3 regions of the Erwinia sorbitola genome follow, and region 2 is predicted to be linked to each of the others. Evidence: predicted binding sites of a transcription regulator. Region 2 holds the regulator's gene; each other region holds the start of a gene.
What was found. The regulator PhoB, encoded in region 2, activates phosphate uptake and scavenging genes when phosphate is short. The targets are predictions, from matches to a motif close to CTGTCATAAAACTGNCNNAT.
Positions count from the first base shown of each region.

Region 1: a site for PhoB is predicted at 7,875-7,894, ahead of phnC (phosphonate ABC transporter ATP-binding protein). Genes of this name have one in related genera too.
Region 3: a site for PhoB is predicted at 2,801-2,820, ahead of pitA (inorganic phosphate transporter PitA). Genes of this name have one in related genera too.

Region 1 covers NZ_CP046509.1:2,731,545-2,741,290, forward strand. The annotation lists gene GN242_RS12215 (AraC family transcriptional regulator) at 1-89, shown strand, start outside; gene GN242_RS12220 (hypothetical protein) at 166-930, shown strand; gene GN242_RS12225 (TetR/AcrR family transcriptional regulator) at 1,065-1,703, shown strand; gene GN242_RS12230 (D-arabinono-1,4-lactone oxidase) at 1,848-3,245, shown strand; gene GN242_RS12235 (glycosyltransferase family 8 protein) at 3,242-4,066, shown strand; gene phnE (phosphonate ABC transporter, permease protein PhnE) at 4,174-5,058, opposite strand; gene phnE (phosphonate ABC transporter, permease protein PhnE) at 5,055-5,924, opposite strand; gene phnD (phosphonate ABC transporter substrate-binding protein) at 5,988-6,911, opposite strand; gene phnC (phosphonate ABC transporter ATP-binding protein) at 6,969-7,817, opposite strand; gene phnN (ribose 1,5-bisphosphokinase) at 8,077-8,622, opposite strand; gene phnM (alpha-D-ribose 1-methylphosphonate 5-triphosphate diphosphatase) at 8,622-9,746, opposite strand, start outside.
Region 2 covers NZ_CP046509.1:3,606,120-3,615,865, reverse strand. The annotation lists gene GN242_RS16415 (DUF799 domain-containing protein) at 1-313, shown strand, start outside; gene sbcC (exonuclease subunit SbcC) at 369-3,728, opposite strand; partial or broken gene sbcD (exonuclease subunit SbcD) at 3,725-4,947, opposite strand; gene phoB (phosphate response regulator transcription factor PhoB) at 5,162-5,851, shown strand; gene phoR (phosphate regulon sensor histidine kinase PhoR) at 5,875-7,188, shown strand; gene GN242_RS16390 (PstS family phosphate ABC transporter substrate-binding protein) at 7,208-8,131, shown strand; gene GN242_RS16385 (cobalamin-independent methionine synthase II family protein) at 8,967-9,746, shown strand, end outside.
Region 3 covers NZ_CP046509.1:234,770-244,515, forward strand. The annotation lists gene uspA (universal stress protein UspA) at 60-497, opposite strand; gene uspB (universal stress protein UspB) at 808-1,143, shown strand; gene pitA (inorganic phosphate transporter PitA) at 1,202-2,701, opposite strand; gene GN242_RS01015 (BaiN/RdsA family NAD(P)/FAD-dependent oxidoreductase) at 2,951-4,135, shown strand; gene GN242_RS01020 (transcriptional regulator) at 4,151-4,381, opposite strand; gene GN242_RS01025 (TetR/AcrR family transcriptional regulator) at 4,834-5,415, opposite strand; gene GN242_RS01030 (arginase family protein) at 5,603-6,472, shown strand; gene GN242_RS01035 (APC family permease) at 6,526-7,917, opposite strand; gene GN242_RS01040 (helix-turn-helix domain-containing protein) at 8,100-8,933, opposite strand; gene GN242_RS01045 (ornithine cyclodeaminase family protein) at 9,113-9,746, shown strand, end outside.

The sequences.
Region 1 (9,746 bases), 870 kb from region 2:
CCAGCCAGATGCAGTTTGCTAAGGTATTTCAACTCCATTTTCGCTGCTCTCCCACCCAGTGGCGGCGCGAGAGAGCCTGTCCGGCCTGATAAGCGGCTGAGATTCTGCCATACTCTCTGGCACTGCCCGGCTCCGGGCCGGATTATTGTCACCGTGAGGCGCCCGATGAATACTGAACTCAGCCCATCCCCTGCCTACAGCCAGCTGCATACCGCACTGATGGAACAGCGTTCCCGGGTGCAGTCAGCTGAGGTGATTCAAACCATAAATCGCGCTTTACTTGCCGGGGAGCGGGTCAGCGCAGCGTTTTATGACCTCAGCCTGCTTAAGCTATTGCAGCAGCGCAAAATCCAACCGCTGATTACCCCTGAAACCGGGGACGAGATAGCGGCCTTTATTGCCGAGCTGAAACCGGTAATACCTGCAACGCTCGACGATGAAACCCAGTTTTGTGAGTTGCAGCAGCGGGTGAACCATCTGAGTGAGCATTTTCACTGGCAGTATGCCAGCCTGCCGCTGGTGCAGAATGCCCTGTTTGTACGCACCTGGCAGCACTGGCAGCAGACGCTGGAGACGCTGTTTAGCGCCGGAGATAACGCCACGGTATTTGCCCGTCTTGAGCAGGTAATAAGGGATTCCAGCGGTAAAATACCGGTACTGGGAGAGGCGCGTGAACTCTATCGCGCGCTGGAGGGGCTACTGGTGAGCTGTCGACAAAAAGCATCAGAGAACAGCGCTGAAGAGGATGCGCTGGCGGGATATGTTGCCGCTACGGATATTGCCACCCGGGGGATTATCACCTTCGGTGCCACCGCCGAGACAGTATTACGCGGCCGCCCGTTACCAACAGAAGCCGAGCTGAAAAACCGCATTAAGCAGCTTCACACCAGCGTTACTGACCGCACTCACCCGTGGTTTTCAACCCTGTAATTCCGGTTGCATCGTCGCCATCGCCGAATTATCCACCAGGAGCAGAGCATCCTGTTATCTGGAAGTATACAGAGAGCGCTCCAGGCGCTACTCTGGCGGCGGTTTCCACAGAGAATTATGGATATAGACTCGCTATGCCAGCCCCCGTCAAACGCAAGAACGATCCGGAAGGTTTAAAGAAACGCATCCTCGCCAGCGCCCTCACCACCTTTGCCGCCTATGGTCTCCAGGGGGCGCGCATGGAACAGATTGCCGAGGATGCGCAGACCACCAAACGCATGGTGGTTTATCACTTCACCAATAAAGAACAGCTCTATATCGACGTGCTGCATATGGTTTACCGCGAGATCCGCCAGCATGAAAGCGGGCTGAATCTGGCGCAGATGTCGCCAACTCAGGCGATTGCCCGTCTGGCCGAGGCCAGCTTCGACTACCATATTTCACATCCCGACTTTATGCGTCTGATCTGTAGCGAAAACCTGATGCGCGGCCGCTATATCAGCCAGTCAGCAACCATCAAGATGCTGAATCAAAGTGCGCTGGATGTGCTGGATGCGGTGCTGAGTCGCGGTAAGCAGAATGGCGAGTTCGATGCTAAGGTAGCGACGGTGGATGTTCACCGCCTGATCAGCAGCATCAGCTTCCACAACGTTGCTAACCATTACACCTTTAATGCCCTCTTTGGCGGCAACGAAACCGAGCAGCAGAGCATTGCGCGCAACCGGCAGCTGGTGGTCGATGCCACGCTGCGCTATCTGCGCCCGACGGCTTAAATCTGTACAAGAGTTTTTGCCTCGTACAAATAAATCGTCCCGTTATGCAGCTATAACGGGCTTTTTCGTCTACGCTTAATGCTGGCTTAACCCTCCCTTTTTCTTTATCCATTCATCCGTTATTGTCCTGAACAGGAGCTGTCGATGACTCGCGAACCCTCCGGCTATCCACGCCGTCAGCCGCATCTTTCGCCCCATGAGACTTCCTTATGGAACTGGGCGCAGAACGCCACGCTGGCAAAAAAAACCCAGCAGGCCTGCCCCGCCAGCGAAAGCGATCTCCAGATTCTGCTGCAGCATCATCGCGGTCAGGTACGCGTGATGGGTCGCCGCATGTCCCCCGGCCGGATGCTGGCAGTCGGTGAAAACGACGACTTGCTGATCGATACCTCAGCACTGCGGGGCTTTATCAGCAGCGATGAGCACAGCGCGACCTTCGCTGGCGGCACGCCGCTGCACGAGGTGTATGAACAGCTGAAAGCGATGGGCCGGATTCTCCCCGCATCGCCGGGAGTGATTGATGCACAGACCCTCGCCGGGGCGCTGGCTACCGGCACCCACGGCCAGGGCTTACAGCAGAGCAGCATCGGTGATGAGGCTCTGAGCATCCGCATGGTGCTGGCTGATGGCCGCATTGAGACGTTTGATCGGCAACATCCCTGGTTTCCTGCGGTACAGCTCGGCCTCGGCTGCCTTGGCGTTGTAACGGCGGTAACGCTGCGTACCCAGCCCGCGAAGGTTTACACCTGTTTTAAAACAGCCGTCAGTGCAGATACGCTGGAGAGCGACCTGCTGACGTGGAACCGTGATTACGTGATGAGCAAAGCCTGGTGGTTCCCTGAGGAGAACCAGGTGCACGTATGGGCAGCCCGTGAAGCCAATGCGGAAGAGCAGGCGCAGTATCAGGCAAATCACGGCGATCTGGTCGAGCAGCAGCAGACCAGCGATGCGATGAACCAGACCATCGACCAGACGCTGGAGCATATGCGCAGCGATACGCAAATCACCGATGAGAACGGCAAACCCTTCCGCACCGTGACCCGCTTTAAAGACTTTTCCGACGTCACCGGTGATGTCTATCAGGTGTTCTGCCGGGGTATTGCTACCCCGCAGATTAATGTTGAAATTGCGATCCCGCTGGCACGGGCCGGAGCGGTTATCGCCCGTATAAAACGCTGGCATGCGGAGACGCAGCCGCATATGCACTATCCGGTGATCCTGCGCTGTACCGGGGCATCCGAAAGCTGGCTCAGTCCCGCTTACCAGCAGGAGAGCTGCTTCTTTGGCTTTGTAATTTACTACGCTGAAGATGGTTCACTCTCTCCGGAAGGGGTGGCGTTTTTGCGGGCGGTGGAAAAGCTGCTGGCGGAAGAAGGGGGACGTCCGCACTGGGGGAAATATTTCGATGCCTCGCTGTATAACTGGGCGAAAATCTATCCGCAGTGGCAGGCCTTTTCTCAGGTACGCGAAGCGCTGGATCCTCAGCATACCTTCGGCAATGATTTCAGCCAGCGGCTGCTGGATCAGGGAGCAGAGCAATGAAAGCATGGGCAACACTACTGACGCAGCCTGATTATCTTATCGGCGTTCGCGCTTTGCAGGCATCGCTGCTTGCCGCAGGCACCCGCTATCCACTGGTGGTGATGGTGACAGAGAATATTGATGGCCCCGCGCGCCAGCAGCTGGAGCAGGAAGGCTGCCTGCTGCGTGACGTTGCACCGCTGCGCCCGAATCCGCAGTTGCAGGAGAGCTACGCCAATGCGCGTTTTTCTGAGGTTTGGACCAAGCTGGCAGCCTGGACGCTGACAGAGTTCGAACGCGTGGCTTTTCTCGATGCGGATATGCTGGTAACGCAGAATATGGATGAGCTGTTTTCCCTGCCGCTGGCTGACGGTAATATCGCTGCCTGCCACGCCTGCCGCTGTAATCCCAACAGGATTGCCAGCTATCCGCCGGATTGGGTGCCGGAAAACTGTTTCTACAGCTGGTGCGAAGGCGTGGATAATGTTGAGCAGCCTGGCAAGGTTGATAACTACCTCAACGGAGGCTTTCTGCTGCTGACGCCCGATCGTGGGGTGTTTGATCGGATGCTGGCACAGCTGGCCGCACTGGACGATCTCTCTGCTTATCTGTTTGCCGAGCAGGATTTTCTTAACCAGTTCTATCTTGGACGCTGGCAGCCGCTGCCGTATATCTACAACGCACTGAAAACCCTGCCCCATCAGCACCCGCACATTTGGGATCAAGAGCGGGTGAAGAATATCCATTACATTATTGATAAACCCTGGGAGAAACAGCCCGAACCAGGCGACCGCTACTACGCGTTAAATCAGCGCTGGTGGCAGGTGGGTGCCAGGCTTTAATCTGCACCGGTAAATGGCCGGATTGAGCTGGCATCGCGCGGCAGAGAACGACGCATGATCAGGCCAGCATAAAAGGACGCTGGCCGTTTAAGGTTGGCTCAGTCCGGCTATCTCTCCGGCACAAACAGCGGGACGGGCTGTCCGCTGATATAGCGCTTGCGCAGCTTCGCAGAGATATGATCCATCACCATTACAATCACTACCATAATCAGAGTGATAAACATCACCACATCCCAGTTCCACAGGCGCATATTCTCCGCATAAACCAGCCCAATGCCCCCTGCTCCTACAAACCCCAGCACCGCGGCTGAACGGGTATTTGACTCAATCTGGTAGAGGCTGAGGGCGAGAAAAGCGGGGAACGACTGAGTAAAAATAGCGTAGCGATGCTTTTGCAACGTGTTCGCCCCCACCGCATTCAGCCCGCGACCCGGCGAGCGCTCCACCGCTTCGTGCCCTTCGGCATACAGTTTTCCCAGCAGACCGACGTCCTGCATAATAATCGCCAGTACCCCGGCCAGCGGCCCCATGCCCACGGCGCGTACGAAAATCAGCCCCCAAATCGCCATATCTATACCGCGCAGGATATCCAGAATACGACGCACCAGCAGCGCAACCGGCCGCAGCAGCGGAGATGCCATTACGTTGCGGGCGGCAAGAAATGAGAGCGGCAGTGCCAGCAGCGTAGCGGTCAGCGTCCCGGCAAAGACGATGGCGATGGTGATAAATATCTGGCTGAAGTAATAGGCGAACGGCCAGTTCGCCACATCATGCCAGACAAACATGCGCATAAAGTAGTGCGCCAGCTGGCCTAAACCGAGGGTCAACTGTGACCAGCTGATACCAAACTGGGTAAAGAAAAAAACGTAATAGAGCAGGATCGCCGCCGCAATCAGCCCGACACGTCGCAGATAGCTACGCTGTATCGTAAACAGCGCCTGATGCTGCTGTTTCATCCCTTCCAGCCTGTCACTGCCAATTAATCCAATCATGTACGGTTTCCTTCCACAACGCGCCGACGCACCCGTCCGGAGAACATATCCAGCAGCGAGACCACCACAATAATCAACAGCAGCGTCATGCTCACCTGATCGTAACGGTCGAGTTTGATATTGGTCATCAGCTCCTGGCCGATACCCCCGGCGCCCACCAGCCCAAGAATGGTGGACTGACGGAAATTAACCTCAAGGCGCATAAAGCCATAGGAGAGGAAGATCGGCTTCACCTGCGGCCACAGGGCAAAACGCATGCGCTGTAATGCCGAAGCCCCAACGCCGGTCAGTCCTCGCACCGGTTTGTCCGATGCGCTCTCTATCGCCTCATAAAACAGCTTGGTCAGGCTGCCGATGGTGTGCAGCGCCAGCGCCAGAAAACCAGGGATCACGCCGATGCCGAACGCCATCACAAACATGACCGCCCATGCCAGCTCCGGCATGGTGCGCAGAAACGCCACCGCCGTGCGAATGGCGAAACTCAGAGTGCGCGGAGTCTGGGTATTGCTGGCCGCAAAAAAGGCCAGCACCCCCGCCACCATCACCGACACCAGCGTGGCAGCCAGCGCCAGCTGTAGCGTTTCCCAAATCAGCGGCAGCTGAATATGCAGACGATAGCCCCAGTAAGCCAGCGAACCTTCGGTATGGCCGTCGGCAAACAGCAGGGAAAAGTGGAGTACCGGGATGGTTTCAGCCAGGTAATCGAAAAAGTGCGGCAGCGACACCCAGATAGTGTGCAGATTAAATTCAGCCATATGGCCGGAGGCAAGATAGAGCACCAGCAGGGTTAAAGACCACAGCAGCGTGTCGCGCTTCTGTTTGCCGCGTATCTGCTGGTAATAGCGTTCAAAATCGGGATGCGTCATGCGGATACCTGAGTGCAGGGCCGGCCGCAGCCAGCCCTTATCAGTGGAGAAGAGAACGGGTAATTAACGTGCTTTTGTCAGCGCACGCTTCATATCGATAATCGCCTGATAATCAGCCACGGTTGCCGGGCCGATGTGTTGAGCACCGCCGACGGCTTTGATAAAGCAGCTGTGCTGTTCGGTATCCAGCTTTTTAATGGCGGCGATCAGCTTCGCCTTAAAGTCAGCGGGCAGCTTGTTGCTGACCAGCACCGGGCCGTTCGGGATCAGCGGCGACTGCCAGATAATACGGATTTTCTTCATCAGATCCGGTTGACCCGCGCGGATCATGCGGGTGAACGCGCCGCTGGTGTAGCCGGTGTTGTAATCACCGATCATCGACGCCCAGGTCACCGCACCGTCAAACTGACCGTTCAGCACGCCCAGCACATCCTGCTCGTGGCCGCCGGAGAAAGTTACGCTGGAGAAGTGGCCGTGATATTTATCGTCCACCGATCCGCCAAACTCTTTTTTAAAGCTCTCATTGGGGATCAGGAAGCCCGAGGTGGAGTCGGGATCCGCCATACCGAAAGATTTACCCTTCAGATCGGCCAGCGTTTTGTACGGGCTGTCGGCTTTTACCACCACTACCGAATGATAACCGCGAGATTTATCGGCATCATCCACCACAATTCCCACCACATCCACGGCTTTCGGGTCATTGATATAGACCGATGCGTAGGATGACGGTGACATACTCAGCACCATATCCACTTTGCCGCCGATCAGGCCCTGAATCACGCCAGAGTAGTCAGAAGAGTTACGCAGTTTAGTATCAACATTCAGCTCTTTATCGAAGAACTCTTTCACGCACTGGTTATCGCCGATCTGCTGCGTGGCGTTCTGCCCGCCGAGAATGCCTAAGTTCAGCTCTTTTGGTGCGTCAGCTGCATAAACGTTTGCTGCCATAACACTACTGATTACCGCTGCGAGAAGTATTTTTTTCATTGCTGAGTTCCGTGTCCCATAAAAGTGTTATTACCCGTCATTCCTGGCGCTGTGGCGTCAGGCGTGATGGGGATCGTTAAGTTGAGAGTTTTCGTCGCCGTACAATAAATGCAGATGATCATCAGTCAGTTCTGACGGATGGCCGTCAAACACAATGCGGCCCTTAGCAACGCCAATGGCACGCGTACAATACTCTTTCACCAGCTCTACCGAGTGCAGATTGACCATCACGCTGATGCCGTTACCACTTACCTGACGCAGCACATCCATAATGCGGCGGGTATTTTTTGGATCGAGGGAGGCTACCGGCTCGTCGGCCAGCAATATTTTGGGGTTCTGCATCAGGGCACGGCAGATCGCTACCCGCTGCATCTGCCCGCCGGAGAGGTTTTCCGCACGCTGCAAAGCCTGCGGCAGCATGTTCAGCCACTCCAGCAGCCCGATGGCACGGGCGCGATCTTCATCGGTGAAGATTTTAAAAAATGATTTTAGCGTCGAGGTCTGACTCAGGCGGCCGAGCAGAACATTGGTGAGCACATCCAGCCGCGGTACCAGGCAGAAGTCCTGAAAAATCATGCCGCAATCGCTGCGCCACTGGCGCATTTGCCGGGTGTTCAGCTCAACGATGTTCTGCTGTTTACCATCTTCATTAAAATGCAGGACAGCCCCTTCGCTGGCCGGGAGGGTGCCATTCAGCACATGCAGCAGGGTGGATTTTCCTGCGCCGCTGCGGCCAATCACCGCCACCAGCTCACCCGCGTGCAGGTCAAAGTTGATATCCTGCAACACCCGTGCCTGCGTGCCGTAAGCTTTTCCCAGCCCCTGTACTGCCAGCACTTTTGCACGGTGTTTTTCGTGCGGCAGCGCCTGCTGCTGGTGGGCAATTTTTAATAGTGCCTGTGCCATGAGTGATCCGTTATCAGGTTACGCGTTATCCGCTGTGCGCCCTATTAACCACGTGTGCGATGAAAGTTTAATGACAAAGGAGTGATGGAAGCGTGACAGGTGAAATTTTGCCACGCCAGGGAAGCGTATTCAGGGAGTTAATTATTGCCGGAAATCGTTGCAGATGGTTTCGTTTTACCAACTGGTGGGCAGATGCAGGCGCAAGGCCTGCCTTGTTCTGAGCTGTTTTGAGCTGTCCTGCGCTGATGGGGCATTTATCTCACAGCCGCCCCCTCCCTTGCGCTAATAACGCTGAAAAACCCTTTAATGTTTCACTTAATGCTCCATCATTACTCAACGTCACACATTCTGCCGCTACCGGCCCGGCGGCACGCTGCAACCGCTGGATAATAGCCGTTTCATCCTCGCGGCCACGCTGGCGCAGGCGGCCGGCCAGAACTTCCGCCGACACCTGCAAACAGACCGGCAATAGCCGATCGCCATAGCGCTGCCGCGCAGCCGCCAGATGAAGCCTGGAGCCGTTGACTACCACATCCAGCCCGTTGGCCAGCCACTGGTCGATCTCAATACCCAGCGCATAGTAAAACTGGTGTGCCTGCCAGCTCAGGGCGAACAAACCATAATCACGCCGCCGCCGGAATTCATGTTCGCTCAGGGCAATATGGTTCTCGCCCCCGGCGCTGGCACTGCGGGTGATATAGCGATGGGCAATCACCAGCCGTTCCGGCGCACATTCGCGCAATGCCAGCAGCAGGCTGTCCTTGCCGGAGCCGGAAGGCCCCATCAGCCAGATCAGCCGCCCCATCAGAATACCTTCCTGCCCTGCGCCCAGACGCCGGAGACATAGACCTGGTCACGATGCTGGCGCACCAGCACCAGATCGGCGCGTTTCCCCTCGTCAATCACGCCGCGATCGTCAAGACCAATGGCGCGGGCGGGGTTACGTGTTACCAGCGCCACCGCCGCAGGTAATGTCATGCTGTTACGATCGTCAGCGGCAAGGCGGAAAGCCGCGTCCAGCAGGCTGGCAGGGTAGTAATCCGAAGATAGAATATCCAGCAGGCCAAGCTGTGCCAGTTCGCTGGCGGCGACGTTGCCGGAGTGCGAACCGCCGCGCACGATATTTGGTGCGCCCATCAGCACCTGCAAACCCATCTCGCGTGAGGCATATGCCGCATCTTCGGTGGTGGGAAATTCGGCGATAACGCTGCCTACTGCTTTTGACTCCACCACATGCTCACAGGTGGCGTCATCATGGCTGGCAAGCGGGATATGATACTGTCGGCACCAGGCGGAGATCGCCTCGCGGTTTGGCGCTGACCAGCGTGCGGCAAGGCGCAGCTGATCGGCCTGATACTCATCAAGCTGCCGATCGCTGAGTTGATATTTGCCGCCAAAATAGGTGCGCCATGCCGCCAGCGACACGTACTGACGCTGGCCGGGTGAGTGATCCATCAGCGATACCAGCGACAGCGCCGGGTTACACATCAGCTGCTCAAACAGCGGCAGCGTGGAATCGTGGGGCAGTTCACAGCGCAGATGCAGCCGATGCTCGGCGCGGTTCAGACCGTGCTTATGCGCATGGCGAATGGCATCGATCATCTTATTGAGATTCTCCATGCGGTGGCCGCCGTCGCGCACATCGCCCACGCCAATCGCGTCCAGCACCGTGGTGATACCGCTGGCGATAATCAACGCATCATGGCTGCTCATCGCCGAGTGTGCGGGCCAGTCCACCTTAGGGCGCGGGGTAAAAAACTTATCCAGATTATCAGTATGCAGCTCCACCATACCGGGCATCAGCCAGCCGCCCTCGCCGTCAATGGCCGACGGCAGCTGGCTTTGCGTATCGGAAAAAGCGCGGATCACGCCGTTTTCGCAGGCCAGCGATCCTGCAACCACTTCATTTTCCAGGATCAGTTTTACGTT
Region 2 (9,746 bases):
TGTTGAAACCTATGGCACCAAATATATGGTACTGGACAGCGTGACCGAGGTGAGCGCCACGGCGCGCCTGGTGGATCTGCGCAGTGGAAAACAGATCTGGTCCGGCAAGGGCTATGCCTCTGACGCTCAGGACAGTAACAACAATGGCCTGGTGGGGATGTTGATTACCGCAGCGGTGAAGCAGATTTCCAACAATATCACCGATAAAAGCCACGACATTGCCGCTATTGCCGGAGCATCGATGCTCACCGCCGATGGCCGTAACGGCAGCATTCTGCCGGGGCCGCGTGCGAAGGTAAACAGCGCACACTAAGAGAAAGCGCTGGAGATATAGCGGGGCGATCGGCGACGATCGCCCCTTTTTTTATTTAAGGCGTCGGCGTTTCCAGCCTGCTGTAACCCAGCCCGTTAATCTTTTTCACCTTAATCTGCACCGGAATCCGCTCCTTCATCGCCTCAACGTGGCTGATCACCCCAATGGTTTTACCACTGGCGTTTAGCGTATCCAGGGCGTCGAGAGCGCTGTCGAGCGTCTCCGCATCCAGCGTGCCAAAACCTTCATCCAGGAACAGCGACTCAATACGGGTTTTGTGGCTCACCAGATCGGAAAGCGCCAGTGCCAGTGCGAGGCTGACAAGGAAGCTTTCACCGCCTGACAGTGTACGCGTATCGCGCTGCGCGTCGGCCTGCCAGGTATCGACCACCTGCAGCTCTAACGCTTCCTGTGATTTACGCTGCAACAGATAGCGGCCATGCAGACGGTTAAGCTGATTATTTGCCAGCCACACCAGGTGATCCAGCGTAAGTCCCTGGGCAAAGCGGCGGAATTTATCCCCCTCTTTGGAACCGATTAGCTGGTTGAGGTAGCTCCAGTCTTCCAGCTGCTGTTCGTTGGCGGCGATTTCGAGCAGCAGCGACTGCTGGCGGCTACGGCGCTCACTGTCATCCCGAAGCTGCTGGCGTAGTTGCCCCTGCTGGCTGGCCAGTTCGCGCAGTTGATGGTTGAGCGTAGTGAGATGAGTTTCCAGCAGCGCCCGCTGTGCAGATAAGTCATCAATATGGCCCGCTATGCTCACTGCTTCATCTAACTGTGACTGTAGATTAATCAACTGCTCATTTAGTGATTTATGCTGTCCGGTCAGGGTATTTATCCTGTCCTGCTGCTGCTGCCACTCGGTTTGTATCCGGCGAACGGCCTGTATGTGCTGCTCTGTTTCCGTACGCAGCTGCTGCTGCACCGTTGCCACCACGCGGTCGCCAAACAGATCCTGACGCTGCTGGCGGCACTGCTCCACTGTTTTCTGCTGCCGTTGCAGGCGCTGCTCCAGTGCGCTGAGTCGTTCCTGCTGTTGCTGAAGCTCTTCATCCAGCGCCTGCTGACGGCTGCTGAGAGTAGCCAGCTCCGGCACCAGCGCGCTAAGAGCCTCACTGTTAGTGCGCCACTGCTGCCACTGCGTTTCGCGCTGCTGTAACCAGCCCTGATAATCGCCATCCTGCGGCAGCGTCAGCCCCAGAGGGGCAACACCTTCCGCCAGTTTGTTGCGTAGCTGTTCTGCGCGTTGCTCATCCTGTGCAAGTTGCTGCTGCTGCTCATTCAGGGCCTGTACGGCGGCAGCCATCTGCTGCTGGTGCAGCTGAGTCTGCTGTTGCAGGGTTTGCCATGCCTGCTGCTGCTGATACAGCGCTTCCTTCTGCTGCTGGCAGTGACGCAGCGCCTGCTCCAGCTGATGCAGCTGCTGTTGCAGCGTGGTTTCCTGCTCTTCCTGCTGCGTCAGCCAGTCGCTGACCTGCTGGTGCTGTTCCGGGCTGAACGTCAGGGCCAGCACGGCGGCGGCGGCCTGCCACTGCTGTTCCAGCTGTTGCGCCTGCCGGGTGAGCTCCGCCTCTTCCTGCTGCTGACGTTCGTCCTGCTGCTGCGCCTGTTTCTCCAGCGCAGCGCAGGTGCTGCCCTCATCTTTAAGCTGTTCTACTTCGCGTTTTAACGCCGCCAGCCGCTGCTGATTTTCCGACAGTTCAAGAGCCTGATACTGCTGCACGGCGGGATGTATTTCTGAACCACACAGGGGGCAGGGCTGGCCTGGCTCCAGCTGCGCCCGGTGCTGCTCCAGATCGGCAATGCGTCGTTCCAGCTCGCAGCGCTTATCGAGATCCTGCTGATGCTGATATTTCTCTTTCCAGCTGGCTCGCAGGGTAAGTAACCGCTCACTGTTTTGCTGGATTTGCTGCCTCAGCGTCTGGCGCTCCTGCTGCAAGCGCGTGCGGCGTGTTGCCAGCTGCTGCCACTGCGGAAGCAGGGTAGCCAGCAAAAGACGCTGTGGACGCTGGCGCGCATATTGTTCCAGAGCAGCACGGAGTTTCTCTTCAGGATGCTGTTGCTGAAGCGGTGCCAGCCGCTGCTGTGCCAAATCGAGGCTGTTCTGGGCTGCTGTGAGCTGTTGTTGCAGCGGTGCCTGCTGCTGCTGAAGCCGCTGGCTGGCCTCTTCAAATTGCTGTACCTGCTGCTGCTGGGCCTTTACCCGCAGGCGAAGTGAAGTCAGTGATTGCTCACTCTCCTGCTGCTGGCTAAAGCGTTCGCGCCACAGCGGCAGATACTCACCGTAGTGTTCAAACTGTGGATGTGCCTCACGCCAGGCGTTCAGCTGCTGCTGTTGGGCCTGTTTATCCTGCTGAATCTGCTGGTTTTTTACTCTTTCCTGCTGGCGTGTTTGAAGCGCTAGTTGGTGTTCACTTCGCTCACGCTCCAGCTGTTGCGCCTGTTCATGCAGGGAGGACAGCTGCAAATCGAGCGGCAATACCTGTTCGGTAATCAGCGTTTCCTGCTGCAAGCGCAGCGCCTGATGCTGCTCCTGCGCCTGCAATACCTGCTGCTGCTGCTGTGTAGCCGCCGTCAGCGCCTGCTGCTCCTGCTGCAACTGCTCTTCCAGCTGCTTTGTCGTGGCGATCAGCTGCTGTTTTTCCCGATGAAGGCGCTCAAGCTGTTGCAGCTGCTGCATTTTTTGCTGCTGCATCTGCTGTTGCGAAGTGAGCGCCTGCTCCTCCGCTACGCTCTCTGCCAGCTGGCTGTTCAGGATTGTATGCTGTTCTGCGGTGAGTAACTCCATCCCGCTGGACTGGGCGCGCAGGGTATCCAGCGCCACCTTTGCCTGCTTATGGCGGTCAAACACCGCCGCCGACAGCCGACCATAAATTTCGGTACCGGTCAGCTCTTCCAGCAGCTCCGCACGTTTATTAGCATCGGCATTCAGGAAGGCGGCGAACTGACCCTGTGACAGCATCATTGATTTGGTGAAGCGTTCGAAGTCCAGCCCGGTCAGGCTGGCGATCATCTCCAGCTTATCTTTTACTTTATCAGCAACGATTTGGTTATCCTGGCAGCGCGCCAGCTCAACGCGTGGAGCCTGTAAATTACCATCAGCAGCCCCGCGAGCACGATTCTGGCTCCAGAAGGCGCGCCAGGCGACACCCTTTACCTCAAACTCCACTTCCGCCAGACACTCGGCGGTGTCACGCGTCATCAGATCATTCTGCGACTGGGTGATACCCTTCAGGCGCGGCGTTTCGTGATACAGCGCCAGACAGATGGCATCCAGCAGGGTGGTTTTACCCGCTCCGGTGGGGCCGGTTATCGCGAACAGGCCGTTGCTGGCAAAGGGTTCCGCCGTGAAGTCGATTTTCCATTCGCCCTTCAGGGAGTTGAGATTCTTAAAGCGCAGGGTCAAAATTTTCATGATGGCTCCTCCTCATGACGAACCGCTTCCAGCGTACGGGCAAACAGCGCTCTGGCCCGCTCCAGCCGTTCAGGCTCTTCCTCTTCCAGCGCCAGACGGCGGGAAAATACCTCTTCAACGCTTAACTCACTCAGGGTTTCATTGTTCTGCCGGGCAATCACCTGCTCGCGCTGTTCGCGACTGCGGCGTAGTAGCACAACTTCCACCGGCAGGGCTTCGGTCAGCTCCTGAATGCGGCGCTGTAGTTCACTGAGGTAAGCATCGGTAACGATTTCAATATCCAGCCAGATGGTTGCATCCTGCGGACCGGCGGTGATTGCTGCCAGCTGCTGTTCGATCTGCTCCAGTGAACCTTTAATCATCTGCATTGGCTGAAACAGCGGGATCGGCAGCGCGTCAACGGCACTCAGGCTGCCGTTACAGAAATCCACCTGAAATACACTTTTGGCTTTACCCAGCTCGTCAAAACTGAGCGGAATAGGGGAGCCGCTGTAGCGAATATGTTCGCTGTTGGCGATACGCTGGGCACGATGAATATGCCCCAGGGCAATATAGTCAGCGGGTGGAAAGCAGTCGGCCGGGAAGGCATCAAGGGTACCAATATAGATATCGCGCACCGCATCGCTTTTGGTGACGCCCATCGTAGTGAGGTGCCCGGTGGCGATAATTGGCAGCGCCAGGCCAAGAGCATCGCGCCGGTCAAAGCTTCCTGCCAGCAGCGCTGATAGTGTTCAGTGATGGCCTCCAGCAGGCTCTGCTGCTTCTCGCGCCCGGACTGACCGCTCTGACTGCGTAAAATATCGCGCGGGCGTAAAAACGGAATAGCACACAGCAACGCACCGGGCTGGCCGTCGCGGCGGTTCAGTACCAGCACCTGCTGGCTCACATCATCGCCAGCGGCGGCAATCACCCGGGTATTCAGGCAGGCCAGCAGTTCGCGTGATTCATTCAGCATTGCCACCGAGTCGTGATTTCCCCCCAGCACCACCAGCTGACAGCCAGTCTGCTGTAGCCTGACCACAAAGCGGTTATACAGCTCACGCGCATAGCTCGGCGGAGAACCAGTATCAAAGATGTCGCCCGCAACAATAATGGCGTCAGCCTGCTGCGCTTCTGCCTTCTCCAGCAGCCAGTCAAGAAATGCCTGGTGTTCGGCCGCACGGCTTTTGGTATAAAAAAACTGACCCAGGTGCCAGTCGGCAGTATGAATGATGCGCATGGGGATCCTTTCATGGCAGAAAGCGAGGGGAGTATTATACCTGTCCTGCATCCCGAATTATTCAGAGCCGATAAACATATTGATGAGGCGGGGATTTTATTTAATTCCATCAATGCTTTTAGGGGGGTGCTTTTTTCATAAAAGTGTCATAAAACTGACGCATAATGGCGCCGCATATCCCCGTGACAAATCTGTCACAACAGCAGGAGCAATAATGGCCAAGCGAATTCTGGTGGTGGAAGATGAAGCCCCAATCCGTGAGATGTTGTGTTTCGTTCTGGAACAAAATGACTATCAACCGATCGAAGCCGAGGACTATGACAGCGCAGTAAGTATGCTTATTGAGCCGTGGCCGGACCTAATCCTGCTGGACTGGATGCTACCGGGCGGTTCCGGCATTCAGTTTATCAAACACCTGAAGCGCGAAGCCATGACCCGCGATATTCCGGTGATGATGCTGACCGCACGCGGCGAGGAAGAGGATCGCGTCCGGGGCCTTGAAGTGGGTGCAGACGACTATATTACCAAACCTTTTTCGCCAAAAGAGCTGGTAGCACGTATTAAAGCCGTGATGCGCCGTATCTCACCGATGGCCGTAGAAGAGGTGATAGAGATGCAGGGGCTGAGTCTGGATCCCTCATCGCACCGCGTGATGTCTGACACCCAGCCTCTGGAAATGGGGCCGACAGAATATAAATTGCTGCACTTCTTTATGACGCACCCGGAACGCGTATATAGTCGTGAACAGTTGCTAAATCATGTCTGGGGCACGAATGTCTACGTCGAAGATCGTACCGTTGATGTCCATATTCGTCGCCTGCGTAAAGCGCTGGAACTGACCGGACACGATCGTATGGTGCAGACGGTTCGCGGAACAGGTTATCGTTTCTCTGCACGCTATTGATTGTTCGCGCTGGAGTCTGAACCGTGTTGGAACGCCTCTCCTGGAAGAGATTACTGTTTGAGCTGCTGCTTGCCGGTCTGCCCGCATTAGTGCTTGGGCTGCTGGTGGGCGGGCTGCCCTGGCTGCTGTTAGTCTCAGTGCTGTGCGTGCTGGGTTTTCATTTCAACAACTTACTTCGACTCTCTCACTGGCTGTGGGTTGACCGCAGCATGACTCCACCCAGCGGCCGTGGCAGCTGGGAACCGCTGTTTTACGGCCTGTATCAAATGCAGGCGCGTAACCGCCGCCGCCGCCGTGAACTTGGCCATCTGATTAAACGTTTTCGCAGCGGGGCGGAGTCCCTGCCTGATGCCGTGGTGCTGACTACCGAAGAGGGTACGATTTTCTGGTGTAACGGCCTTGCACAGCAGATGCTGGGCCTGCGCTGGCCGGAAGATAACGGTCAGAACATCCTTAACCTGCTGCGCTATCCGGAGTTTACCCGCTATCTGCGGCAGCGTGATTTCTCACGCCCGCTGACGCTGGTACTCAACAGTCATCGTCATCTTGAGTTCCGCGTGATGCCTTACAGCGAAGGGCAGTGGCTGCTGGTGGCACGAGATGTTACTCAGATGCATCAGCTGGAAGGGGCGCGGCGTAACTTCTTTGCCAATGTCAGTCATGAGCTGCGTACGCCGTTAACCGTATTGCAGGGTTATCTGGAGATGATGAACGACTCCGTTCTGGAGGGGAGCCTGCGCGATAAAGCGCTGCATACTATGCAGGAGCAAACCAAACGTATGGACAGCCTGGTGAAGCAGCTGCTGACCCTGTCACGTATTGAAGCTGCCCCGGCGCTGGATTTGCAGGAAAAAGTGGACGTGCCGATGATGCTGCGCGTATTGCAGCGCGAGGCGGAAACGCTGAGTAACGGCCGGCATGACATCTATTTTCATACCGATCCGCATCTGCGCGTGTATGGCAACGACGAACAGCTGCGCAGTGCAATCTCGAATCTGGTGTATAACGCTGTTAACCATACGCCGGACGGTACGCGCATCGACGTAAGCTGGCTGCGTAATCCGCAGGGAGCGCAGTTCAAAGTCAGGGACAACGGGCCGGGGATCGCGCCGGAACATCTGCCTCGTCTCACCGAGCGATTTTATCGCGTCGACAAAGCACGTTCACGGCAAACCGGCGGCAGCGGCCTGGGGCTGGCTATCGTGAAGCATGCCCTCAGCCACCACAATACGCGCCTGGATATCAGCAGCGTCCCCGGGCGTGAAACCTGTTTCAGCTTTCAATTACCACCAAGGTTGATTGTCAGTGCCGAACTGGCCGAGAATGCCCTGCGTTAAGTCTCACGGAACCCATGCAATGAAAATGTTAATCGCGCTGGCGCTGTTGCTGGTAAGTTCGCAGGCGCTGGCGAAAGAGGGAATGCTGGCGGGCAATCTGACCAGCGTCGGCTCTGATACGCTGGGTAACCTGATGGCCCTGTGGGGTGAGAGCTTTAACCGTCAGTACCCCGGAGTCAATGTGCAGATTCAGGCGGCCGGATCGTCAACTGCACCTACGGCGCTGGCGGCAGGTGCTGCGCAGCTCGGTGCCATGAGCCGCCCGATGCAGGCTGTAGAGCGCCAGCTGTTTGAGGACAGCTACGGCTATCAGCCGCTGGCGGTTCCGGTGGCGATGGATGCGCTGGTGGTGGTGGTCAATCAGGACAACCCGTTGAACGGGCTGAATGCCCAACAGCTGGATGCTATTTTTTCCGTGACCCGCCGCTGCGGCGGGCTGTCGGTACCGAAAACCTGGGGGGATTTAGAGCTGACCCAGCCAGAATGGGCGACGCGTGGACTGCAACGTTTTGGGCGTAATTCCGCATCCGGCACCTGGGGGTTCTTTAAACAGCAGGCGCTGTGTAACGGTGATTTCCGCAATGACGTGGGCGAATATCCCGGTTCTGCCGCCGTTGTGCAGGCGGTGGCGGGTACGTTAAACGGTATTGGTTATGCCAGCGCCGGATTTCATATCAGCGGTGTTAAGATCGTGCCGGTAGCGCGCAATGGCAATGAGTGGATTGCGCCGAGCGCTGAGAATATCCGCAGCGGCCGCTACCCTTACGCCCGCCCTCTCTATATCTATGTGAATAAAGCGCCGGATAAACCGCTGGAACCGCTGACGGCTGCTTTTTTACGTCTGGCGCTGTCAACGCAGGGCCAGGCTCTGGTCAGTCAGGCAGGGTATTTGCCATTGTCGGAACAGCAGATGCAGCGCGCCCGCGCTATGCTGGCTGAATAATGCCTGGGCGAGGCGTGCCTCGCCCCTGCGAAGGCATAGCTGCGTATTGCCGGGTTCGTGCGTACTTCCACTTCACGAATGTAAACCGTACTCGCTGTGGGCGAGGCGTGCCTCGCCCCTACGGAGGCATAGCTGCGTATTGCCGGGTTTGTGCGTGCTTTCGCTTCATGAATGTAAAACCGTACTCGCTGTGGGCGAGGCGTGCCTCGCTCCTGCGGAGGCATAGCTGCGTATTGCCGGGTTTGTGCGTGCTTCCACTTCACGAATGTAAAACCGTACTCGCTGTGGGCGAGGCGTGCCTCGCCCCTACGAAGGCATAGCTGCGTATTGCCGGGTTTGTGCGTGCTTCCACTTCGCGAATGTAAACCGTACTCGCTGTGTGCGAGGCGTGCCTCGCTCCTGCGGAGGCATAGCTGCGTATTGCCGGGTTTGTGCGTGCTTCCACTTCACGAATGTAAACCGTACTCGCCGTGGACGAGGCGTGCCTCGCCCCTGCGGAGGCATAGCTGCGTATTGCCGGGTTTGTGCGTGCTTTCGCTTCATGAATGTAAAACCGTACTCGCTGTGGGCGAGGCATAGCTGCGTATTGCCGGGTTCGTGCGTACTTCCACTTCACGAATGTAAACCGTACTCGTAGGGGTCAGGCATGCCTGACCCGCTCCTGCCACAACATGAATATTTTTCAACTCACATGAAATTTACTCGTTTGCCGCGGATGACTTCTCATGACACTCTTAAGTAACAGACATATAGACGTCCAGAAGTCTACATATAACTTGATGTAATTATTACGTCACTAAATTATGTGCCGAGTGCAGGCCAGGAGCTATTTATTATGACAACATTCACCCCATACCGCGCCGAAGTGGTTGGCAGCTATCTGCGCCCGGCGGAAATTAAACAGGCCCGTAAGCAGTTTGAAGCGGGAGAAATTGATGCCGCCGCACTGCGCGCAGTCGAGGATGAGGCGATCCGCAAAGTGGTTGCCCGTCAGCGCGAAAATGGCTTGCAGGTAGTGACCGATGGTGAATTCCGCCGCGCCTGGTGGCATTTCGATTTCTTTGATGGCCTGGACGGCGTAGAGCGTTATGAGGCCGAGCAGGGCATTCAGTTTAACGGCGTTCAGACCAAGGCTCGCGGTGTGAAGGTGACCGGTAAGCTGGGCTTCAGCAACCACCCAATGCTGGAAGATTTCCGTTTTTTGCAAAGTATCAGCGGTGATGCCGTCGCTAAAATGACTATCCCCAGCCCAAGCGTGCTGCATTTTCGCGGCGGGCGTAAAGTGATCGATGCGGATGTCTATCCGGATCTTAATGTCTATTTTGACGATCTGGCGCAGACCTATCGCGATGCAATTAAAGCTTTCTATGATGCTGGCTGCCGTTATCTGCAACTGGATGATACCGTCTGGGCCTATCTCTGCTCTGACGATCAAAAACAGCAGATCCGCGATCGCGGTGACAACCCGGAAGAGCTGGCGCGTACCTATGCCCGCGTGTTGAATAAAGCTATCGAAGGGAAGCCGGACGATCTGGTGATTGGCCTGCATGTGTGTCGTGGTAACTTCCGCTCCACCTGGATCTCGGAAGGTGGCTATGAGCCGGTGGCCGAAATT
Region 3 (9,746 bases), 1.3 Mb from region 2:
CACATTAACGCCAGTAATATTCAGGCATTCTCAGATATTAACGTGCTCAGTTAGCAGCATTAATCTTCGTCTTCGTCACGCAGCGGCACAATCAGCATGTCAATATGAACGGTGTTGATTAGCTGGCGTGCAGAAGACATCAGCTTGCTCCAGAAATCCTGGTGGTGCCCGCAAACCACCAAATCTACCTGATACTGCTTGATGGCATCGACCAGCACCTGGCCGAGGTCACCGCTGCCGCTTAATGTTTCCGAAATTGGATAGCCTGCGCTGTTGGAGAGATCCGTCAGCGCGGTGTGCGTCTCTTCAGAAATACGTTTTTGCATATCCCCGAGGTTGACATCAATCAGACCGGTGTAGAGATCTGAATAGTTAACATCAACGTGGATCAGGGAGACTTTGGCGTCGTAGGGGCGCGCCATGGAAACTGCTTTATCAACCAGCAGTTTACTTTCCGGCGAGAGATCGACGGCAATCAGAATGTGTTTATAGGCCATTTGAATACTCCTTTTCGCGTAAGTGCTAAGAGGAAGTATAGCGAAAAAAGTTTGCAGATGTTGTGGCATGGGGCAGCGTTTGAGAGGGCGATCAACATGAATTTTCGTCCCTTTGGATATGATGCTGTAAACATCGCTGGAAATAATTTAAACATATCTCCTACACTGATAATTGACGGCAGCAAAAACGTTTTGTGGCGTCAGTCGGCATGCAGCAATAATCTCAAAATAAAGGTTGGCGAAACCATCGAGGGGCATATCCGGCTTTGCCCGCATTATGCATTCCGTGGTGAGTGGCCGGGAGGGGATCATGATCAGCACTATTGCGCTTTTCTGGGCTCTTTGTGTCGTTTGTGTGGTGAATATGGCGCGCTATTTCTCTTCGCTACGAGCTCTGTTGGTGGTGCTTCGTGGCTGCGATCCGCTGCTGTATCAGTATGTAGATGGCGCAGGATTTTTTACGTCTCACGGGCAGCCGAGCAAGCAGGTACGGCTGATTGGTTATATCTGGGCGGAGCGCTATCTGGATCATCACGATGACGAGTTTATCCGCCGTTGCCAGCGGGTTCGCGGGCAATTTATCTTAACAAGTTCTCTTTGCGGACTGGTATTAATCAGCCTGGTCGGGCTGGCAATCTGGCAATAACGTGGCATTCAGCCAAAAAAAAGCGGACCGGAGTCCGCTTTTTTATTGTCGCTATCAATCAAATCATCTTCAGCGCCAGCCAGTACAGCACACCGGAAAGAACAATCGAGACCGGCAGGGTGAAGACCCAGGCCAGCAGGATGTTCTTAATGGTGCGCCCCTGCACGCCGCCACCGTCAACCAGCATAGTACCGGCAACGGAGGAGGAGAGAACATGGGTGGTAGAGACCGGCATCCCGGTATAACTTGCCACGCCAATTGAGACTGCTGCCGTCATCTGTGCAGACATCCCCTGGGCGTAAGTCATACCTTTCTTACCGATTTTCTCACCGATGGTGGTGGCAACACGACGCCAGCCAACCATCGTTCCCAGCGACAGCGCTAACGCCACCGCGACGATGATCCACACCGGGGCATACTCAACGGTACTGAGCAGGTCACCCTTCAGCTTGTTGAGGAAGCGTTTGTCGTCAGGCTGCGTTTCCGGCAGCTTGGCGGCTTTCTCTGCGGTGTCTGAGATACACATCAGGAGACGACGCAGATGGCTGCGCTGCTCCACGCTTAACGCATCGTAGCTGGACAGGTTGTTTAACAGCCCTTGTACCGTCTGGATGGCAGGCAGAGCGCGTGCAGCATCGCAGTGGAACTCATGGGGCTGTGAAGCGACCTCTTCCGGCGTTGGCAGCGCAGGCGGTGTCATCTCAATGATATGCGTCAGCGAGAGGGCATGCTGCTGGTAATATTTTTCCAGGTGGTCGACCGCATCGCGAGTGCGAGCAATGTCATAACCGCTGGAGTTCATATTGACCACAAAGCCTGCCGGTGCCACGCCGATCAGTACCAGCATAATCAGGCCGATACCTTTCTGGCCGTCGTTCGCACCGTGCGAATAACTGACACCAATCGCTGAGACAATCAGCGCGATACGCGTCCAGAACGGTGGCTTTTTCTTGCCGTCGATCTTTTCACGTTCAGCTGGCGTCATATGAATACGCTGACGTTTTTTATTCCCACTCCAGTAACGGCGCAGAATAAACACCAGCCCGCCAGCAATGACTAAGCCGACAATCGGTGAAATAATCAGCGACATAAAGATACCGATCATTTTTGGAATATTCAGCGCATCCACCACCGAGGTGCCAGTCAGCAACGCGTTGGTCAGGCCGATACCAATGATGGCACCAATCAGGGTATGAGAACTGGAGGCCGGTAACCCAAAGTACCAGGTGCCGAGGTTCCAGATAATAGCGGCAAGCAGCATGGAAAAGACCATGGCAAGCCCGTGAGCCGATCCCACATTCAACAACAGATCGGTGGGTAGCAGATGGACGATAGCGTAAGCCACGCTTAAGCCGCCCAGCAGTACACCAAAGAAGTTAAACACCCCTGCCATGACAACCGCTAACTGCGAGCGCATTGCACGGGTATAGATCACGGTAGCTACCGCGTTTGCCGTATCGTGGAAGCCATTGATTGCTTCGTAGATCAAGACAAACAACAGAGCAAGAACCAGTAACAGGCCGGTATGATAATCAAGACCAGCAAACAGATGTAGCATAAGCGTTACGCCATTTCATTTTGGAGGACATGAACGCGGCGCATTATCAGCGACAAACCGCACCCGGGCAAAGGGAAATATAGACTTTTTTTGACATGAACGTGTCAAAGTTATGACAGTTGATGGTGAAAGCATCAGTAAATCAAACGGTTACAAAATGTTTCGACCTGCAATTTGGTCTGAAGCTGGTATCCCTGGCGTCAACTCACTACAATCAGCGTTTTTGCAGGTCGGCGCGCGGAGTGTGAAGTGGAAAAGTATGACGTTATTGTAGTTGGCGCGGGCGCGGCTGGCCTGTTTTGTGCGGCCCAGGCAGGGCAGAAGGGGCGGCGCGTTCTGCTGATTGATAACGGCAAAAAAGCCGGGCGTAAAATTCTGATGTCGGGCGGCGGACGCTGCAACTTCACTAATCTCTACACCGAGCCTGCCGCCTACCTGTCGCATAATCCACATTTTTGTAAATCTGCGCTGGCGCGCTATACCCAGTGGGATTTTATTGACCTGATCAATCGTCACGGCATTGCCTGGCATGAGAAAACCCTGGGCCAGCTGTTTTGCGATGATTCTGCCCAGCAGGTCGTTGAGCTGCTGCTGAAAGAGTGCGAAGAGGGGCAGGTGACGCTGCGCCTGCGCAGTGAAGTGGTGGCGGTAAGCCGTGATGATAGCGGCTATACCTTGCAACTGAACGGCGCAGAAGTGCAGGCAGAAAAGCTGGTGATTGCCAGCGGCGGGCTGTCGATGCCGGGGCTGGGTGCCTCACCGTTTGGCTATAAAATTGCCGAACAGTTTGGCCTGAAGGTCTTCCCGACCCGCGCCGGGCTGGTGCCGTTTACGCTGCATAAACCACTGCTGGAGCAGCTGCAAACCCTCTCTGGCGTATCGGTACCGTCGGTGCTGACCGCGGAAGATGGCACGGTATTTAAAGAGGCGCTGCTGTTTACGCATCGTGGGCTTTCAGGCCCTGCGGTGCTGCAACTTTCCAGCTACTGGCAGCCGGGTGAATTTGTAACCGTGAACCTCTCGCCAGGCCAGGATGTTGATGCTTTTATTAACCAGGAGCGCCACAGCCATCCGAATCAGAGCCTGAAAAACACGCTGGCAAAACTGCTGCCGAAACGCCTGGTCGAGTGCCTGCAACTGCTGGGGATGGTGCCCGAATGCACGCTGAAGCAGCTTAACAGCCGCCAGCAGGCCGATCTTGCCAGCGCCCTGCATCAGTGGCGCGTCCAGCCCAACGGCACCGAGGGCTACCGCACTGCCGAAGTGACGCTGGGCGGCGTTGATACCACTCAGCTTTCGTCGAAAACCATGGAAGCACGGGCTGTGCCGGGACTCTATTTTATCGGCGAAGTGGTGGATGTTACCGGCTGGCTGGGCGGTTATAACTTTCAGTGGGCGTGGAGTTCCGCCTGGGCTTGCGCGCAGGCGCTGTAATCAGACTCATCTTGCTTACTGTGGCGTCAGGGCAAAGTGCGGGTGGCGGCCAGCCAGGAGCAGCAGAAATTCATATTCAATCTGACTTAGCTGGCCTGGTTTGGTTGCCGCCTCTTTTGTCTGCCAGACGCGCAGACTGAGGTTAAACCGTTCGGCGGCATTCTCCTGCGAGAGGCCGGCGGCCAGGCGAAGTTCACGCACGTTTGTCGTGACAGACACCGGGCGTTGAGATGTTTGGTTTGCCATGGGCGTTTCCTTCTAATCCGGACAGGGGCCACCTGAGTGGCGAGTGTTAAACGGATGCAGCAATCGCCTGACGCGCGACATCATGCTATCAATCTGGTTGCTGACAGGTTTCCCCGGTGTTGCCAGCGTGGTGAATCATAAAAGGTCATGCTGTTTTATATATAGCACGCTATTTAATCGTGCATTATGTTTATGAATTATATTGTGGCACTAACTACGAAAAAGAGAAGGGGGAAATTGATTAAAGATCTGCATCGACATCCAGTATAAATTTTGTCAATGGCGGTCAGAAATACGGTGAACTCGCGCTGCGCCTGTCCTGTCAGGGAGTGTTGAAAATTTAATCGTTTGTTCCTTTCGCATTGACAGGACATTCCTCCAGCTTAGTGTTCCTTATTTAGCGCGCTGAAATAGCGCCTGAAGGGCTTAAAACCCTTTTATGGCTGTGCCGCTCAGGTCGCTTTAAGAATGAACTTCAGTATGCCGTCCAGCGTCGGCAGCTGTGTCTCCAGATCAAATTCGGGGTTGATCGCTTTGCGTGAGATCAGCCCGTCAATCAGGGCATAGATTGCAATGGTCGCGCTTTCTGCCTCCAGCTGGCGGTCAAACTCGCCTTTCTCTATTCCATCCTGAATGATGGTTTTAATGCCATTACGCATCAGCAGATCGGTAGCCATAAAAGTGGCTTTCACCTCATCATTGCGCGCCGCTTCGGCAATGATTTCTACCCATAAGCGGTGATCAGCCGGATAACCGACGTCATTGATGCAGGATTTCACCAGCTGACAGATACGTTCAAAAGGCGAGCCGCTATACGGCTGGCTGTAGTTCAGCAGGGCGGTATTTTTCTCTTCTTCAACAATTGCAGAGATAAGGGCTGATTTGCCTTTAAACCAGGTGTACATCGCGCCCTGACTCACTTCCGCCTGGCGGGCAATATCACCAATACTGGCACCGTTAAAGCCTTTTTCAGAAAAGCATTTTGCGGCAGCGTTAATCAGCCGATGCCAGGTGCTGCTTTTGTCTGTACTCATCGTATTCTCATCATATGAACGTTCATTCACTACGGTATCTGAAGGCCCTGATGTTGTACAGGCGATGGCGGGGATGCCTTCTGTCAGCTGGCGCTATAGACAGGCAGCAGCAACCAGGGTAGGTTGTGAATGAACGTTCATTCATTTTGGATGAGATGATGACCATGTTGACGGAGGAAGGGTCTAAATGAGTAAGCTGAAAACAATCCGGCTGGTGATGCCGCAGTGGCAGGGCGGAAATAACCCGGCCTATCACTTTGGCGCGCAACTGCTTGCCTGGCTTGCGCCTGCGGCCAACTGTCCCGTGATCTCTATTCCTGTCACGCCCCCTGAGAATAATCCTCTGAGCGATGAAGGTGGCATCGTCGGGCGACGGCAGGTTATCGCCCAGCTTAAGCGTGCGCAGAGTGCAATTCAGCTGCACAGCCCGGATAAAATCGCGGTGTTAGGCGGAGACTGTCTGGTCGACCTCGCCCCGTTCGCTTATCTGGCGGGAAAATATCAACAGGGCCTGGGTATTCTCTGGATCGATGCGCACCCTGATGTGATGACGCCCGCTGAGTTCAGCCACTCTCATGCGCATGTGCTGGGCGCATTAATGGGCCATGGCGATGCTGAGTTAACCGCTGCCGTGACGCGACCAATATCAGGCGGTAAAGTGATGATTGCCGGTCTGAACGATCCGACGGCTTATGAGACCGATTTTATTCAGCAGCACGCGATTAATACCTGTTCGCCGGATGAGATTAAAGCGGGCAGTCGCCCGGTTCTTGACTGGATTGAAAATGAAAAAATCACTCATCTGGCGGTACATTTCGACCTGGATGTGCTGAACTTCAGAAAATTCAGGTCGGTACTGTTCGCGAATCCGGATAGCGATGAAAAGACCTTTGATGGTATCGGAAAAGGAACGCTGGAAATTGACGACGTGATTAGCCTGATCAACCAGGTGAATAACGTCTCCACAATCGTCGGGCTGGGCATTGCGGAACATCTCCCCTGGGATGCCATTAATATGAAAAGAATGCTGGCAAGTCTGCCATTAATCAGTGACTGATTGTTTGGTTCAGCAGGCACATCCTGAGTGATGTGCCCATCCACCACCGGGCTTTACGCCGCCGCCCGCGCTCCGCGCTTCACCGACATCGCATAGCCCGCCGCAGAACAGACGGCGATAAACCACGGGATCAGCTGCACCAGCTTTGAGTCGCTGCCGCTAAGAAGTTGCAGGTTATTGATCACCAGAATGATGGTGACTGACATTGCCGACAGCGCGAGCAGCGGTGCCCAGAACACCTGCCATGCGCTGTTATGGTGATTATCTTTCCGGCGGAAAAACATGATCACCGCCGCCGAAACTCCAACTTGTAACACCAGAATCGACAGGGTGGCGATGGCTGAACCAAAGGCGAAGATCTGTGCCATCGGGTCGAGATCGATGCTGCCCATACCGACCAGCAGCATCAGGAGCAGTACGCTGTGAACATGGCTGGCTTTATGTGGTGTACCGTTGGTCGGATGTGTGGCACACAGCTCTTTCCAGATCAGGCCGTCACGGCTGATGCTGAAAATATAGCGTGAAATATTGTTATGAAACGCCATCGCGGCCGCAAACAGGCTGGTGATCAGCAGCACCGACATCGTATCCACCGCCCACTGACCGACGTACTGGCGGGTGATATCAAAGACAAAGTTGCCGGGGTCTTTACGCGCAATTTCTACCAGCTTATCGATGTCGTATGCCTGCACCAGCGACCAGCTGGTAAAGCAGAAGAAGGCGGTGATAATCAGCAAAGCACAGACGGTGGCGCGCGGTACGGTTTTATGCGGATCGCGGCACTCTTCCGCGTAAATAGCAGTCGATTCAAAGCCGATAAATGAAGCGATGGAGAACATAAAGGCGATGCCGAGGTTCCCCTGCATAAATACCGATGGCTCAAACGAACTGATATTCAGATCGCCGGATTTTTTGACTAGCAGCATCACATCGGTCAGCAGCACAATAGCGACTTCTGCCAGCATCAGCACCCCCAGCAGCTTTCCGCCGACCTCCACGCGTCGGATGCCGAGCACCCAGGCGAGCACCACACACAGCATACTCAATGCCCACCAGGGGATATGCACGCCGAGATGCTGTTCAATAAACAGCTGGCTGAAGAAGCCGAGCATCGCCACCACTGCCGTCTGGACGGAGAAATAGGCAATTAAGGCCAGCACTGAGGCGGAGGCTCCCCAGTTTTCGCCCAGTCCTTTTGAGATGTAGGTATAGAATGCGCCTGCATCGCTGACGTGGCGGCTCATGGCGATATAGCCCACCGAGAACAGCATCAGAATGGCACAGGCCATAATATAGATAACGGGAATACCGCCGCCGTTACCGGTGAACATCGCCACCGGCAACCCGCCGACCACGCCGGTGAGAGGCGATGCAGCAGCCACCACAAAGAAGACCAGAGAAAATAAGCCCAGGGTATTTTTTCTTAAACCGGTAGAGTTGCTCATCGCCAGCGCCTTAGTTGACAGTGAAATTGTGCTCTGGAAGAGGGTCTTCCGAGTCCAGGTACTGACTGGCATCATTTATCAGCAGCGGCGGGTACGGATAGTAAAAATCGGACAGTACGAAGGTGCAACAGATGCACTGTTTTAGTGCTACCTGGCGCTAACCATGCGCTAACTTTTGCTTATCAATGATAACGAATGCGGTCGTTCCACGCGGCGAGCAGGGTACGGCGCTGATAGTCGAGCGGGGTGGTGCTGATCAGCTTTTTAAACTCGCGCAGAAAATGCGACTGGTCGCTGAAGCCGAGGTCGAGCGCCATATCGGAAAATGAGATCTGTCCCTGCTGATGCAGGCTGTGCAGCGCCGCCTGGCAGCGCATAATACGGCCGAAAGCCTTGGGTGACATCCCGGTGTCCTGGCGAAACTGGCGCTGAATCGTGCGGCAGGTATAGCCGGTTAACGTCTCCAGCTGCTCTACGCGAATATTGCCTTTCTGTTGCAGGATGGTGTGGATAATCGTCGCGGTCACCGCCGACGTCTTGCGCATCAGACGTGGAATAAAGTGGCGATTAAACAGCGCTATCTGCTGTGAAAACAGCGGCGTATGCAGAATCTGTTCGCAGGCCTGACGTGCATCCGGCACCACATCGAAAAAGTTAAACTCGCGATCCGTCAGCTCCTCTGCCATCACATCAAGAAAGTCCGGAATAACTCCCGGCGCAAAGCGCACACCAAAATAACGGTGGTTACGGTTGAGTGCTGCGCTGCGCGCTTCCAGGGTGGTGCCGCACACTCTGGCCACCGGCTGTGCGGCATCGCAGTCAAAAACAATATCAACGCAGCCGTCCGGCACTGCCAGCGTCAGGTTCGCCGACTCCGACACTTCAAAACTGTAAAAATGAGAAATCGCCGGGTGGCTGCTGGCCATCAGTGAGTAGTGAGTTGCGGCACTGAGAACAAACCAGGGCTGCTGCGGCTGAATATCGACCGGCGGACGGAAAACGGTGAAATTTGACATGGGCGGCTCCTGCAACGGGGATGACCAACCCTCGTTGCAATTCGGGTGCCATATCCCGTTGTCCCATTCAGCATCATGTCGCAAAAGTTCAATACAGCCCGCCAGGCCCCCCGCTATTTTCAACCTGAAGCGCAACGTTGATTGCAACGTCACTCACTTATCTAAATGGGGTAACCGGCATGTCTGACGCAACTAAAATTGATTTTATCTATCTTTCGGAACAGGACATGATTCGTGCCGGGGTAACGGATATGCCCGCCTGTGTGGATACGATGGAGGAGATGTTTGGCCTGCTGTATCAGGGCGACTACCGCATGGCGGGATCGAATAATGATTCACACGGTGCGATGGTCACCTTCCCGGAAAACTCGCCGTTCCCGGCGATGCCTAAACCAACCGCCGATCGTCGTTTAATGGCGATGCCTGCCTACCTGGGCGGCAGTTTCTGTACGGCCGGGGTGAAGTGGTACGGCTCAAATATTGCCAACCGCCAGAAAGGACTGCCGCGTTCAATTCTGATGTTTACGCTGAATGATGCCGATACCGGAGCGCCGCTGGCGCATATGTCGGCCAACCTGCTCTCTGCTTACCGTACCGGTGCCGTTCCTGGCGTAGGCGCCCGCCATCTGGCGCGTAAAGATTCTAAAGTGATTGGCCTGCTGGGGCCGGGCGTAATGGGTAAAACCGCCGTCGCGGCGTTTATTGCCGTCTGTCCGCAGATCGACACCATCAAAATCAAAGGGCGCGGACAGCACAGCCTGGATACTTTTATCTCCTGGGTGACCGTCACCTTCCCGCAGATCGCCACCATTG